Regions from separate parts of the Halobacillus sp. AWH4_228 genome, predicted to be linked through region 1. Evidence: riboswitches for the same ligand, from Rfam matches in the RefSeq annotation. Region 1 holds a riboswitch; each other region holds the start of a gene.

The links. Region 1 has a riboswitch for thiamine pyrophosphate ahead of ACXADP_RS09610 (YkoF family thiamine/hydroxymethylpyrimidine-binding protein). Riboswitches for the same ligand answer to the same signal wherever they lie in the genome.
Region 2: it holds a riboswitch for thiamine pyrophosphate, as region 1 does, so the genes downstream of both, tenA (thiaminase II) here and ACXADP_RS09610 (YkoF family thiamine/hydroxymethylpyrimidine-binding protein) in region 1, are expected to answer to the same signal.
Region 3: it holds a riboswitch for thiamine pyrophosphate, as region 1 does, so the genes downstream of both, thiW (energy coupling factor transporter S component ThiW) here and ACXADP_RS09610 (YkoF family thiamine/hydroxymethylpyrimidine-binding protein) in region 1, are expected to answer to the same signal.
Region 4: it holds a riboswitch for thiamine pyrophosphate, as region 1 does, so the genes downstream of both, ACXADP_RS05500 (acetylornithine deacetylase) here and ACXADP_RS09610 (YkoF family thiamine/hydroxymethylpyrimidine-binding protein) in region 1, are expected to answer to the same signal.

The regions. Positions count from the first base shown of each region.
Region 1 covers NZ_JBSWTE010000001.1:1,907,950-1,911,531, reverse strand. Annotated here, with positions in the region: gene ACXADP_RS09620 (hypothetical protein) at 1-192, shown strand, start outside; gene ACXADP_RS09615 (hypothetical protein) at 517-1,446, opposite strand; TPP riboswitch at 1,665-1,765, shown strand; gene ACXADP_RS09610 (YkoF family thiamine/hydroxymethylpyrimidine-binding protein) at 2,128-2,730, shown strand; gene ACXADP_RS09605 (ECF transporter S component) at 2,727-3,305, shown strand; gene ACXADP_RS09600 (ABC transporter ATP-binding protein) at 3,305-3,582, shown strand, end outside.
Region 2 covers NZ_JBSWTE010000001.1:2,552,611-2,556,192, reverse strand. Annotated here, with positions in the region: gene ACXADP_RS13055 (hypothetical protein) at 10-258, opposite strand; gene ACXADP_RS13050 (hypothetical protein) at 351-512, shown strand; gene ACXADP_RS13045 (NUDIX domain-containing protein) at 630-1,070, shown strand; TPP riboswitch at 1,115-1,222, shown strand; gene tenA (thiaminase II) at 1,332-2,027, shown strand; gene tenI (thiazole tautomerase TenI) at 2,024-2,638, shown strand; gene thiO (glycine oxidase ThiO) at 2,628-3,582, shown strand, end outside.
Region 3 covers NZ_JBSWTE010000001.1:533,463-537,044, forward strand. Annotated here, with positions in the region: gene ACXADP_RS02720 (pyridoxal-phosphate dependent enzyme) at 1-62, shown strand, start outside; gene ACXADP_RS02725 (PucR family transcriptional regulator) at 79-1,761, shown strand; TPP riboswitch at 1,850-1,959, shown strand; gene thiW (energy coupling factor transporter S component ThiW) at 2,039-2,527, shown strand; gene thiD (bifunctional hydroxymethylpyrimidine kinase/phosphomethylpyrimidine kinase) at 2,574-3,377, shown strand; gene thiM (hydroxyethylthiazole kinase) at 3,374-3,582, shown strand, end outside.
Region 4 covers NZ_JBSWTE010000001.1:1,127,444-1,131,025, reverse strand. Annotated here, with positions in the region: gene tenA (thiaminase II) at 145-831, opposite strand; gene ACXADP_RS05500 (acetylornithine deacetylase) at 831-2,117, opposite strand; TPP riboswitch at 2,197-2,303, opposite strand; gene ACXADP_RS05495 (GNAT family N-acetyltransferase) at 2,407-2,901, shown strand; gene ACXADP_RS05490 (hypothetical protein) at 2,857-3,282, opposite strand; gene ACXADP_RS05485 (hypothetical protein) at 3,492-3,582, opposite strand, start outside.

The DNA of each region.
Region 1 (3,582 bases):
TCTGCAAGATTCCAATCGTTCGCAGGGAAAGATACGCTCATTCAATTGAACCGGATTACGGATATGAAGGAACTATTCGGCCTGCTTGATATGAACCCGACAACTGTGCGGTACTATCCTTATGAAAAACTTCCTTATCTGGACTGCTCTCAGAATGAAGACAACTTAAAACTAAGATTATTTAAGCCATAAAAATAACCGGGATACATAACACATGTATCCCGGTTTTCTTTATTCCTTTATATTCAGGGAAAAAGATAATTCACGAAAAGTGGTCAGGTTTAAACGAGGGGTGTCTCCTTCAGGTCATCCACTGAGCAGACGCTTGTAAAACACTGTTTGATTCAGCCATCAATAACATCGACACCAATACTCCCGGTCACATGGACGTTCACCTCATGGACAAGGATGACCACAAAACCAGCACTTGCTGCTCAGTAAAGCAAACAGGATCCCAATAACCTCTCTTTTTCCAACATCTACGTCCGACAGAGGCGCTACAGCCTCTCTTCCGTTTTACCATTCCCCTTGAAAAGCATGGATAATTTTCCAACGCTGAACCGCCGTAATTCCTTTCCACTGTTGTTCAGCTGCAGCAAAAGCTTTTGTTCCGTCTCCCCAGTCCCAGCTGATATCCCAGATGCCTTCTTCCTTCAGCGTTTTCAAATAATAACGGATGTTTTCCAAAACTAAAGGTTTGTATTTAGCATACAACGGATGCTGTGGGGACGATATTATGTCAGTCGGAAGCGCACCGTACCCACTTCCCCATTCCGAAGGATCCTGACTGAAACAGTTCTCGCCTAACGTAAGAAGGTGGGACTGCACCTGATCAAGCCCGTAAGGCATTTGATTATGGACGAGTCCTTTATGCTTGTCCACGGAGATTAGTAGATTTTGAAAACACTGCCATTCGTGGAAATCCATCTCACTGACACTCATCAAATGTTCAACAGCTTTAACGGCTCCAGCCACACCCGTTTTCCAGGCTTCTGTTTCCCTTTGAGAGCAGTCGATGAGAAAACCGGCCAATTCCGCCCCCGGGTTAAACATCCAGTTGGACTGCACCCCTTCCCTCCACGACCACCAGGGCGCATGAGGAAAATGGTTGACTTCAGGAATAACCGAAGGCCACATCCCTGATTGACGATCGTATGAGCGAAGGAGGTAGGAAACCATCTGTTGAAGCAGCGGCTCTTTGGAAGATACATTCAATTCAGCAAGCACTTGGGAAGCTGCCCATGTGGCCATTGGAGACGAAGCTGGAAGTTGAAAATCCGGCTCAATTCCGTGACCAAAACCTCCATCTTCATTTTGGAACGCACTCAAGTATACGAGGACCTTTTCTTTAGGACCTCTTTCAAAAAGTGCTTCCCATCTGGCTGCTTCCAATGGACGTGCATACCGCTTCATCCACCTGCTTGTGCGATTCATGTGAGTGTTCATATCTGTCTTCCCCTTCCCATTGATGGTATCCCTTGTCTTCTGATTGTCCGACTCTTTTATTCCACTCAAGATATGACAGATTCTATTATCTTCAGCGTATCACGATTGGAAGATTTTGAAAATGAACTCTATCATTCGTATTCATAAAAAGGAGAATAAACATTTACAAATATTCCAACATCCGCTACGATAGAGTCAATACAAAAAACTGTATACATATGAGGCACTAGGGGAGCTGCTGCGAGCGGCTGAGAGGATGATCCGACCCTTGGCACCCGAACTAGATAATACTAGCGTGGGGAAGTGCAGCCGTTCTATCAATCAGGCCTTTACAGGTTTTATTCATCGATCAACGGACTGCATTCCCATGGGATGCAGTTTTTTTGTGTTTGGGTCTGTTATTGCTTGGTGTTGTTATTTAACATGTGAGCTCCTATCACCCCTTTCTGTCATGGGATTTGCAGGAGGCGGCCTTGGGAATGACTCCCTTTCCACGGGGTACCGTGAGCCTCCTCAAACTTCGTTCCCCGCGGAAAGCGGACAATTTTCTCTGCCATCCCATGCTCTGAGTAAACAACGGGCCGGACCCCTAATTCCAGACGGAGACGATTTAGTACTCGTTTAAAATAACAACAACAGACTTTAACAGAGCTTTGTGTTTAAAAAAAGGAGGAATGATGGATGAATCAAGTTTGTGGTACATCGAAAATTGCTGGATGTTCGTTTTCCATACATCCGATGAGTGATGAGTTTGCGGGTATAATTCTGGAAAGCTTAAAGGAAGTGGATACATCTAAAGTATGGCTCGATACCGATGATGTCTCTACGACGGTACGGGGGCGGATGGAACATATTTTTGATGTGACAAAGGCTATCCTTCTTCATGTATCCAAAGAAGGTGTTCATGCGGCTTTTCATGCGACTTATTCAATCGGGTGCCCGGGAGACTCGGCTGGAGACACGTATATGGCTGAATCCCTGCAACGGAGGAATGAAGACACTTCCCGCTCGATTACCCAGCCATTAGCAGCTAAGTTTTCGCTCTATCCAATGGGAGGGGACAGTTATATGGATACAATATACAAGCAGATTGAAGCGATGAAATCGAAGGGCATCCAAGTGACGCCCGCCCACTATTCTACAAGACTTGACGGAGATACCCATACGGTTTTCGAAGGGTTGGAAAACGTTTTCCGTGAGACAGAAGCTTCAGGGTCGTCTCACACCGTCATGACTGTATCGGTGTCGGTCAACAGCCCTTCCTCCAGGGGGAGCATCTTATGAAAAACTGGAAACTCAAAGAAATCGTTGTTCTATCTGTCTTGTCCGTCGTTTTCGCTGTCGTCTATCTCGCTTTCCTGCCTGTTGGAAAACTTCTCTCAGGTCTCTTTGGTCCAATCGGATATGATTTTATCTTTGGTATCTGGTTTATCGTATCCATCATTGCCGCCTATATTTTACGCCGCCCGGGCGCAGCTTTTCTCTCTGAAACCATCGCAGCGACAATTGAAGTTCTGCTCGGGAATGCTTCCGGTCCCCTATTGATTCTAACGGGAATGATTCAGGGATTCGGAGCGGAAAGTGCGTTTGCTCTGACGCGTTACCGGTCTTATCATCTTTCTGTACTCATGCTCGCCGGCGTGATGGCTGCCGTTTTCAGTTTCGCATGGGGGTATTTCCAATCTGGATACGCTGCGTTAAGTGGTGGATACGTCGCTGCCATGCTGATTGTCCGTATGGTCAGCGGCGCTGTGATTTCCGGAGTATTGGGTAAAGCCGTGGCTGACGGACTTGCCCGTACCGGCGTCCTTTCCAGTTTTGCTCTCGGGCGGGAATTAAGAAAGAAGAAGGCTTCCTGATGAAGACGGCTGTACAATTGGAAAACCTGACGCTTACGTATGAAGAAAATGAAAAAACCGTATTGACGGATATCACCCTCTCCATCGAAAACGAACAGGACACCCTCATCCTTGGCCCGAGCGGTTCAGGAAAAAGCTCGCTTGTCCAATGTATAAACGGGCTTTACCCGGAGGATTTGGATGGCGAGATGAATGGGCGTGCTGCCATTTACGGACGCTCAACAAGCGACTTCAAACCGGGAGAGCTGGCTAAAACTGTTGGAAGTGTTTTTCAAGA
Region 2 (3,582 bases), 640 kb from region 1:
TGCCTTCCCTTAGAGGACATAAAACAACAAGACAAGACTGACAGCGGTAAAGCCGAAGTTTAAAATGGCATGCTTATTTTGGCGGATCAAGTGATACCTCCAGGCGTCCAGTCCGCTTTTCACTGTCCAGAACAGGATAAGAAAGAGGGATCCCGTGTAGGTGTTGGATGGATTGACATCCAACAGAAACCATCCGGCAGTGATCAAAAGCGCAGCGGGAAGGATGTTCCACGCAGAAAGGACTTTCAGTTGTGTCATTGTTTTCCTCCTCTCCGAGCCATATTTTACCTGAGATGAGCATAAAAAAACACCCGTCCTGAAAAGGGCGGGTGTTTTTAGAATGAAATGACTTGACTTGTCCTTCCCTGCAGAGGACCATTATCGTGGATATCCAGCGCTTTGGTAAGGTGGAAGAAGGAGCAGGTGTCGTTGTCTACCTCGCTTCCCTGAAGGCTTCTGCCATTGATGGAGCGATGCAGAAAGTCAAAGACGTTATTATCCGTTCTGTGTAACGGTTTATAATAAAGAGACACTATGAATATGCTCAATAGTCTTTTCTTCATGAGGGGGAGGAAATTGAAGCGGTGTGTCGAATTTGGTAAGGATTGGTTAAAAAAGGAGGTTTGTATATGTCGTATTCTTATATCATAAACGTAGAAGCGGCCATTATGAAAGAGGACCATATTCTACTTATTCAAAGGTCACCGGAAGAGGAGCACGCGGGAGGATTGTATTCGCTGCCTGGAGGGAAAATGGAGTTCAGTCCGGATTCCCTTGATGTGCTGGAAGATAACGTCCGCCGTGAAATTAAAGAGGAGATCGGCCTCACTTTGGATGGGGACCTTACCTATGTACACAGCAATACTTTTTTAATCGGGGATATCCAGGTTCTGAATATCGTGTTTTTGACTACGGATTTCACAGGAGAGCCCTATATAAAGAGTCCGGAAGAAGTGGCGGACATGGTCTGGGTCGAGCCGGGTCTAAACGAGAGTCCCGTCCCGATTCCTCCATGGACCGCCAACAGTATCCAGAAAGCCGTGGAACGGCAGTCGAAAATTTGTTTTTGACAAAAAATTCTAACGTGTTACGATGAAAGGGAATTTAATAACGAGCGATCCACTAGGGGTGCCTTCTCAAAGGCTGAGATTAAAGTGATGCTTTAAGACTCTTGGAACCTGATCTGGTTTATACCAGCGTAGGGAAGTGGCCGATACCTATACATGTCTATGAAAATAAATGTATATCAGCCACTTTTCCTATGCCGGGGAAAGTGGCTTTTTTAGTGGAAAAAATCAGTGGCGGATCGTTCAACAAAGGAGAGAGTGGATATGACATTTTCAGAAGAAATCAGAAAGGCCGTGGATGAGATTTGGGAGGGAAGTTTTCACCATCCTTTTGTCACAGGGATTGGAGAGGGAACGCTTCCTCTCGAAAAGTTCCGTTATTATGTGCTTCAGGATTCGTATTACTTGTCTCATTTTGCCCGTGTCCAGTCACTGGGAGCTGCAAAGTCTGAAGATATGGCTGTCATGGCCAATATGGCGTCTCATGCTCAAAGTACGTATGAAGCTGAGCTTGGGCTTCATGAGAATTTTTCGAAGCAGCTGGGCATTACGCAGGAAGAGCGGGAGCAGTTCAAACCGTCACCAACGGCCTATGCGTATGCGTCCCATATGTACAGAGGAGCGTATAACGGGGACTTAGGGGATGTGATTGCGACGATTCTTCCGTGCTACTGGCTGTATTATGAAGTCGGCGAACATTTGAAAGAATCGTCACCGGAAGAACCGGTCTATCAGGAATGGATTGCGGCTTACGGAGGGGATTGGTTCCGGACGCTTGTAGAAGAGCAGATCGAGCGCCTTGATGAACTGGCTGAAGCGAAAACAGATGCCGGCAGATCCCGGATGAAGGAATTGTTTATCATCAGCAGTCAGTATGAATATATGTTCTGGGAAATGGCTTACCGTATGGAGGAATGGCCGTTTGATTTAAAACAGTCGATCGCAGCCGGACGTGAATGAAACTGCACGTCATTTCCACAGGGCGGCAGTCCAGGGAGGAACTGTGCACAAGGGTGGCTGCGATTGAACCGATGATTGATTTCTTCCATCTTCGTGAAAAGCAGTGGTCCGCAAGTGAAGTGGCGGATACTGTAGATGCTTTGACAGACCTTGGGTTTCCAACCGAAAAGCTCGTCATCAATGACAGGGTGGATGTAGCCGTGGCAAAAGCAGTGCCTCACGTGCAGCTGTCCGGACACAGTCTTCCGGTCGAAGAGGTTAAGCGGGCTTTTCCTTTTTTAAACGCCGGGTGTTCGGTCCATTCTGTAGAAGAAGCTGTCACTGCAGAAAAACGGGGAGCAGATTTTATTTTGTTCGGACATGTCTTTGAGACAGCATCCAAGCCTGGATCGGCGGGACGCGGGCTCGAGGCTCTGCAGAGGGTCACACAGGCAGTCTCGCTGCCTGTCACCGCGATAGGGGGATTGACACCGGAAAATGTCAGCCGTCTTCAGCCCTTTGGAGCGTCGGGAGCGGCTGTACTATCCGGCATTCTATTAGCAGACGATGCGGAAAAGGCGGTCCGCCGTTATCAATACCGACTGGGAAGGAGATGGAGGGATGTTTTATGACGCAATTGTTGTGGGTGGTGGAGTGATTGGGAATTCTATTGCGTATCAGCTGGTTAAGCGGCAGAAAAAAGTCCTCGTCATCGACCGGGGGAAAACTGGACAGAAAGCATCAAGCGCCGCCGCCGGCATGCTTGGGGCTCAGTCCGAATGGAAAGGGGACGATCCGCTTTTTCAAATGGCGAGAACGAGCCGGGCGATGTTTCCTTCTCTTGCAGCTGAATTGAAAGAACTCAGCGGGGTGGATATCGGACTCCAGCAGAAAGGGTTGTATAAAATTGCCCTTACGAATGAGGAAAAGGAAGCGTGGAAGCAGCTGGGGAAATCGCAGGAAGCGGTCGGTGAAACAGCCCGGTGGATCGATCGTGATGAAATGCGTGATACAGAGCCGTCTCTTTCCGACAGGATTACAGGAGCATTATACCTGCCGGAAGACGGACAGGTAGACGCACCAAAGCTGACAAAAGCGTATGCGGCTTCGGCCGCAGCGCTCGGCGCGGATTTCCTGGAACACACGGACGTCACCGGTTTGGTGGAAGAAAACGGTCGGATCATTGGAGTCAACACCATCGGAGGCACGTATACAGGGGATGCGGTCATCGCAGCTGCCGGGGCGTGGAGTGCTTCGCTTTTGAATGCTGAACGCACCATTGTGGAAACGTACCCGGTCAAAGGGGAGTGCTTTTCTGTCCGGACGAAACGGCCGCTCATCACAGGGACCCTTTTCACAAAAGGCTGCTACATCGTTCCGAAGGCGGGAAACCGCCTCGTTATCGGCGCCACTGAACAGGTGGGTTCCTTCGACGAGTCCGTTACTGTAGAGGGCCTTTTTCAATTGATGGAAAAAGCCCGACGCCTCGTTCCTTCACTTCGGAATGCCGAAATGGAAGCTACGTGGGCCGGAATCCGGCCGCAGACGAAAAGCGGCATTCCTTATGTCGGTCCAC
Region 3 (3,582 bases), 1.4 Mb from region 1:
TCTTGATCATTACGGGAAACAATGTAGATACAGATACGGTTCGAACGTGGATGGACAACTGAAAAAGGGGGAGTGGGGATGGGTGTACCTGTGGAAGAGGTATTGAAGCTGCCGATGTTAGAGAAAGCGAACGTGCAGACGCCTGTTTATGAGCGTGATGTGGAGTGGATCTCTGTCATAGAGACGCCTGTCGAAAATTTTGTGAGAAACAATGAATTTGTTCTCAGCACGGGAGTGGGATGCGGGGAGGATATCCCGGCCCTGGAGGCCTACGTGAAGGATGTCATCCGGTCAGATGCTTCCATTCTGGCTTTTGCCACCGGCCGTCATTTGTTTAAAATCCCTGATCGTATCATTGCTCTAGCTGAACAACATGAGCTCGTGCTTGTGGAAATCCCCTGGGAAGTACGGTTTGCGGATATTATTCAAGGCGTGCTGCAGTTAATCAATGATGAGAAACAGAAGATTCACAGGCATGTCGAAGGGATCCGTCAGGAATTGATCAATTGCGTGCTGAATGGGAAGGGACTTCAGGAAATCACGACCATCCTCTATCAATACACAGGGCTGCCCAATGCCATCAGTGACCATTTGAAGCACATCCGGGCCAATCAGCATTTTGATTCTTCCCTGATTGAAGCGTTGAACGGGCGTAAAGAAGCGGTTGTTTCTTTAATTGAGCATCCTTTCCGTGTGGAGCACCCGCTTACACATTTTATAGAAGCTTATCAAATCGGTGAAGAATGCTGTTATCAGCTTACGATTCTATCCAACTATAAGAAACAGGGATATTTGTTGTTTCAGCCGGAAAAGGACCAAGAGGTAACAACAGAGATGATGACGATTCTTGAGCACACGCTGACCGCCTGTGCCCTTTATTTCGTGAAGGAAAATGCCATCGAAATGACAGAAATCCGTCTCAAGGATAACTTTCTTTTGGAACTGGCGAAGCAGGAGCAGCGCATGGACAAGCAGCTGTTGTCGAAAGCCAGGCTTCTCGGCTATGATCTTGAGAAACCTTACGTCTGCTTTGTCGGAGAGGTTCTGTTCCATCAGCCGGCAAGCCGTTCAGTAGGAAACGATGGACAGCTTCCCTCTTCTTCTTCTCTACAGAGCCGCAACTATTACATACAGAAGGAGGCCGCTTATGCCGGGCACATGGTGGGACGGCAGGTGATGACGACCTTTGATGAAGAGAAAGTCATCATCTTTCTGGAGGCGGATAAAGCAGGCAGTGAGGAAGCAGCGAATCAATTTCTGGACCTTGTCGAAAGGCGTTTGTTCGAGCTGCTGGCTGGTGTCACGATCCAATGGGGGATTTCGTGTCATAAAGACGGGTATCAAGTATTCCATCACAGCTATGAGGAAGCGCGGACAGCCCTGCAGATGGGAGAGCAGCAGAACGAGGCCGGGGGCCGGACATTCTTTAAGGAGACAAGGATGAACAGGCTTTTGATGGCCTTATCCCATAAAAAGGAAATCGAGGATATTGTTCAGGATACTCTCCAGCCCCTGATTGATTATGATCAGAAAAGGCAGGCGGAGCTTCTTCATACATTTATGGTTTATAACAAGTACAACAGCAATGTCAGCCAGACATCGAGAGCACTGAATCTGCACCGGCAGTCCCTTCTGCACCGGCTGAGGAATATTGAACAGCTGACGGGGTTGTCCTTATTGAACGCGGATGATTTATTTTTACTGGAGCTGAGTGTGCGGCTGTGGCTCCTGAAAAAAGTAGAGAAGCCCGGGCCGCAGTGAACGGAAGTCTTTTTGCCTGGCTGCATGAGGCAGGAGATGATGACAGATTCAACCAGTTTTGTTATGATGGATGCAAGTGAATAGATTTCAAAACTACTAGGGGAGCCTGAAGAGGCTGAGAGGAAAGCATGGACGCTTTCTGACTCTTACGTACCTGATCTGGTTAATACCAGCGGAGGGAAGTAGTCACATGATCGTCATTGATCGACTTCTTCTATCAAAACCAGGTCCCCGGTGGACCTGGTTTTTTATTTTATTCCCAGGAAGGAGCTGACTGATGAATAAAACCAGAATTCTTACATTCATGGCCGTCCTTGTGGCCGTAGGTACACTAGGCTCGCAGTTTTTATGGTTTCCCGCTGGAGCAGCCAAAGCCTACCCTGTCCAGCACGCCGTCAATGTCATGGCAGCCGTAATGCTCGGTCCGATTCCAGCGGTGGCGGTCGCTTTTGTCATCGGCCTGCTGCGTTTTCTGCTGGGACTCGGGACGATTCTGGCTTTTCCCGGAGGTATGTTCGGGGCGTTTTTTGCCGGTGTATTTTATAAGGTTTATGCACGGAAGCTTTCTGCAGCAGCAGGAGAAGTGCTGGGCACAGGTGTGATTGGTGCTCTGGCCGCCGTTCCCTTCGCCAGCTGGTTCATGGGAAGCTCAGCAGCGGTCTTTGCATTTCTTCCGTCGTTTCTAGTGAGTAGTCTGTCAGGAGCGGTCATTGCTGTGTTCCTTTTATCAAGAGTGAAGGTGGAAAGCCCGCTCCCGCAGTCCTGATGAAATCCAATTGAAAAGAATGATTGATAGGAAAGGAAGTGGTTCAATGAAACCCGCATGTGTATTAACAATTGCCGGTACGGATCCAAGTGGAGGAGCCGGCATCCAGGCCGATTTGAAAACATTCCAGGAATTGAAAAGCTATGGTATGAGTGTGGTGACTTCGGTTGTCGCCCAAAATACGACAGGAGTCAAAGATGTGCATCATCTCCCTGACTCCTTCATCCGTGAGCAGCTGTTTGCGGTAAGTGATGATATGCCGGTGCACGCTGTGAAGACAGGGATGATTGCCAATAAGGAAATGATGCAGGTCATTAAAGACTGGATGCAGACCATTGATGCTCCGTATATTATGGACCCTGTCATGATTGCTCAAAGTGGAGATCCGCTTGTAGAGCAGGAAGAACAGATCTATTTAAAAAGGCATCTTGTACCAGAATCGACGCTTGTCACCCCCAATATTCCGGAAACAGAAACCCTTCTCAATCGAAGGATCCATCATGAAGAGGATATGAAGGAAGCAGCTGTGGAAATTGTAGAACAGCTGGGAGCCGGTGCTGCGCTTGTAAAAGGCGGCCATTTAAAAGGGAAAGCGGTCGACTTTCTATATGACGGATATGAGCTGCACACCTTCGAAGAAGAACGGATTGATTCAGCGAATACCCATGGCACAGGCTGCACGTACTCGGCTGCTATAGCCGCTTATATGAGCCAGGGATATCCGCTCGCGCAGGCGGTAGAGAAGGGCAAGCATTTTGTGACAGAGGCTATTCGCCATTCTTTCGATCTTGGTAAAGGGGACGGCCCGACCAATCATTTCGCTGTACGCAGGGAGGTTTTTCATCCATGACACAAACATTGATCCAGAAGCTGCGGAGTGAACGTCCTTTGATTCATAACATTACCAATGCAGTCGTCATGAATTATACAGCCAACGGCCTGCTTGCTCTCGGCGCTTCGCCGATTATGTCGAATGCCGTTCAGGAAGCCGGGGATGTCGCTCGTTTGGCAGACGGCCTTCTGTTGAATATCGGCACATTGAACGAGCAGCAGGT
Region 4 (3,582 bases), 780 kb from region 1:
CCACTTGGACAGGTGATCTTCCTGTCCAAGTTAGCTGAGGCCGGGCCCACGGCAAGCATCCACCGATAAGCGGATCGTGGTCATCCACATGGCAGATAGGCAGTTGAGTGCGTCTAAACGCTTTTCAAAAGAGGAGAGGGGTGTTCAGGTATTCAAAAAGCTCTCTTCCTCGACCCACATTTTTTGTTTCCACGCCATCTCCCAGAACATATACTCCAGCTTACTCGTATGAATAAAGATCTCTTCGAGGTGAGCTTTTTCCCTTTCCGGAAGTCCGTCAGCCAGCTCGTTGATTAATTTTTTCAGTGTGGAAGCAAGCTCAGAAAATTCTTCGGACGCATACATCTCAATCCAATCGCCGTAAAACTCGTGCTTTTCTCCTTGATTTTGTTCGGCAAGGTGAAAGCCGATCACGTTGTAGCTCCATGTGCAGGCCAGCACACAGGCCGCCACCTCAGCCTCTGATCCTTGATTTGCCTTGTTCAGCATATAGCTCGTATAGGCGAGGAGGGTGGCAGAAGGTTTCGTTTCCTCCAGCTCCTCCCGGCTGATGCCGATCCGTTCCGCATAGTTCCGGTGCAGCTCCATTTCCTCACTTAAAGTGGAATGAAGCAGTTCAGAGAACATCGTCATCGTATCCAGGCTTTTCGCCTTAACGGAACCAAGAGCAAACACGCGGCAGTAATCAATCAAGTACAAATAATCCTGACGCATGAAAAATTGGAATTTCTCAAGCTCGAGCGTGCCGTCCCCAATCCCTTTGACGAATGGATGATCGAGGTAGGCCTCCCAAATCGGACGGGCACTTTCGTATAAACGGTCTGTAAACATTACGCTTCCTCCTTGTCATCTGCTTGTTGAAACCAATTGTATAAAAAAGCCATCATTGTTTTCGTATAATCCAACAGCTGTCTCCTGTCCAGCGACTCATTCACCGCATGCGCCTGATCCAGCGTGCCGGGACCGTAGAGAATGGTCGGGATGCCTGCTTCTGAGAGCCATCCTCCATCCGTCACAGTCGGAGACATGGACATTTCCGCCGGCGTACCATGGATGATTTTATGGGCTTGTTGAAGCTGCTGTACCCCTGGATGGGCAGGATCGACAGAAAAGGCGGGGAAGATTTCTCCGCGCTCCTCGATCATGGACGTTCCTCCCCATTTGAATTGAGGGGCATGGTTTTTCAGCCATGGATCGGCCTGGGCGGCAGCACGGACATGTGCTTCAATTTCTTCGATCACATCTTCATAATGCTCTTCTGGATAATAGTGCACGGTAATCCATAAAGCACAGCGGTCGGCGATAAAAGCGGCATGCCTTCCACCTTCAATGACAGCCGGATTGATTGTCGTCGATCCAGGTGGAAAGCCTGGACTCGATTTCGTCACCGCCCAGTGCTGCTCCAATTCCTGCAGCGACTGGATGATTTTCATCATTTTTTCAATTGCCCCTGCTCCGTATCTTCCTCCACCGGCATGAATGATCGAACGGCGTTCCGCGTCGTGGAAGGTTTCCGGACTTTCAATCGTAATCCATCCGGTAATGACGCCTCCCTGCCCCTGAATGGCACAGTTACTCGTATCGGCTACGATGGCTAAATCGGCATGATACCCTCTTTCTCCACAGGATTTTGTTCCTGCTTCTCCGACCTCTTCACCGACGACGGACTGCACATGAAGGTCGCCGGTCGGCTCGATTCCCGCTTCATGGAGCAGTTTGAGTGCAAACAGAACAGCCGCCATTCCACCTTTCATATCCGCCGTGCCGCGACCGTACAAGCGGTCGTCCTTCGAGGTCAGTGTAAAAGGATCATGCTCCCACGATTCCCCTTCATCCAGCGCAGCCACATCAATATGACCGTTTAAGATGAGACTTCTGCTGTGTTCCCGGTCGGTTCCTTTTTTCGTTCCGACGACAATCGGATCGCCGGGGTACAGTTCCCACGTGTCTATTTCAAAATCCATCCGGCTTAAATACTCTTCTATGTACTGTTGTGCTTCCGCCGCATTTCGGGCTGGAGGGCTTAACGTCGGAAAGGCGACCAAGTCCCCTAGAAGCTGGTGCATCTCCTCTTCCTTTTCCTCCACTCTCTGCAGCAATTCCTCTAACTGAATCATCGTACTCTCTCCTTCCATATAAAAAGCCCGCCCCTTCGAGAGAAGGAGCGGGCTTGATCATCATGTAAGAAAAGATCAATCATCGACCGCTTCACTTCCCTCCGCTGGTATGAGCCAGATCAGGTTGTAAGGGTCAAAGCTTCTGCTTTTCTCAGCCCCGTCATCAGGGCTCCCCTAGTGAAACATGCTATAAAACTGTTATTTTCATTACAACACAGGGGGCCGGAAAGGACAAGTCCCGTTTAAACGCGAAATGTAGATGGAGGACGTATAAAACAGGAGGCCATGGATGGACATCAAAAACGATGATTTAACAAGCGATGAAGTACAAGCATTCATAAAGGAACACCTTTTCAATATGACCCTGCACTCCCCGCCAGAAAGCATCCACGCATTGGATATAGAAAAATTAAAGCAGCCCGGCGTGACTTTTTGGACAGCCTGGGAAAAGGGAGAGCTGGCAGGAATGGGAGCGTTGAAAGAACTCCATCCGGCGCACGGAGAAATCAAGTCGATGAGAACGGCCTCTTCCCATTTAAGACGAGGCGTCGCCCACAGATTGCTCCAACACATCATAAATGAACCCAGCGCCCGAGGGTATACACAGCTCTTTATAGAAACCGGGTCTCAAGAGGCGTTCCATCCGGCTGTCCAGCTGTATAAGAACTTCGGGTTTGTTTTCTGTGGTCCTTTCGCCGGCTACAAGGAAGACCCGAACAGCTTATTTATGACCCTGAAACTAACGGATACTGTAATACATAGCCATGATGACCGCAACGGATAAGAGGACAGCCGCTGTCAGACTCCTCTTCAGGAAAGCAGCAGGAATTTTTTTAACGAGCGTGTAGGTGATTGGAAAAATGAAACTGATCGGTATGAGATACAAGCTTAAGAACATCGTAAAGACAGCCAATAACACAGCTAGAAGTGGTCCAATTAAAAGATACAGGCCCCACTCAATAAAAAAGCGTCCCAACGACAGCTGACTGCTTAAACGATCGGCTATCAAGGATAGGGGGAGGGCAAACACAGCATGCCCCAAATAGATGTTGACTAAATTAAAATATAAGTTTCCGACCAGGTTGCTGTAATCCGATGTGAGATAAATAGAAACCAATAAAGCTGTTACAAAACTGCTGATTAAGGCAGCAAGAATTTTCCGCATCGTACAGGCTCACTTTCATGTTGTTTTATTTATGTAGGTAAAAGAAGCGCAGGTTCCGGTTTTGGGTGGGTCTGTTCTGTTCCCGCAGGCTTCAACTTCCTCAAGACCTCACCACATGACCAGATTGCAGTATAGGCGTTGGCGACGCCTATGGATCAGGGTAAGGCAATGAGAGGAGGAGAGTCCTTTTTCTATAGGGATAGAGAAAATTATCCGCCCAGAGATATGGTCTCAAAGGCGGCTTCTTTTCCGTTTTCATAAATCCTCAGGATCTCATAACTTTGATAACCGTCGACTCTG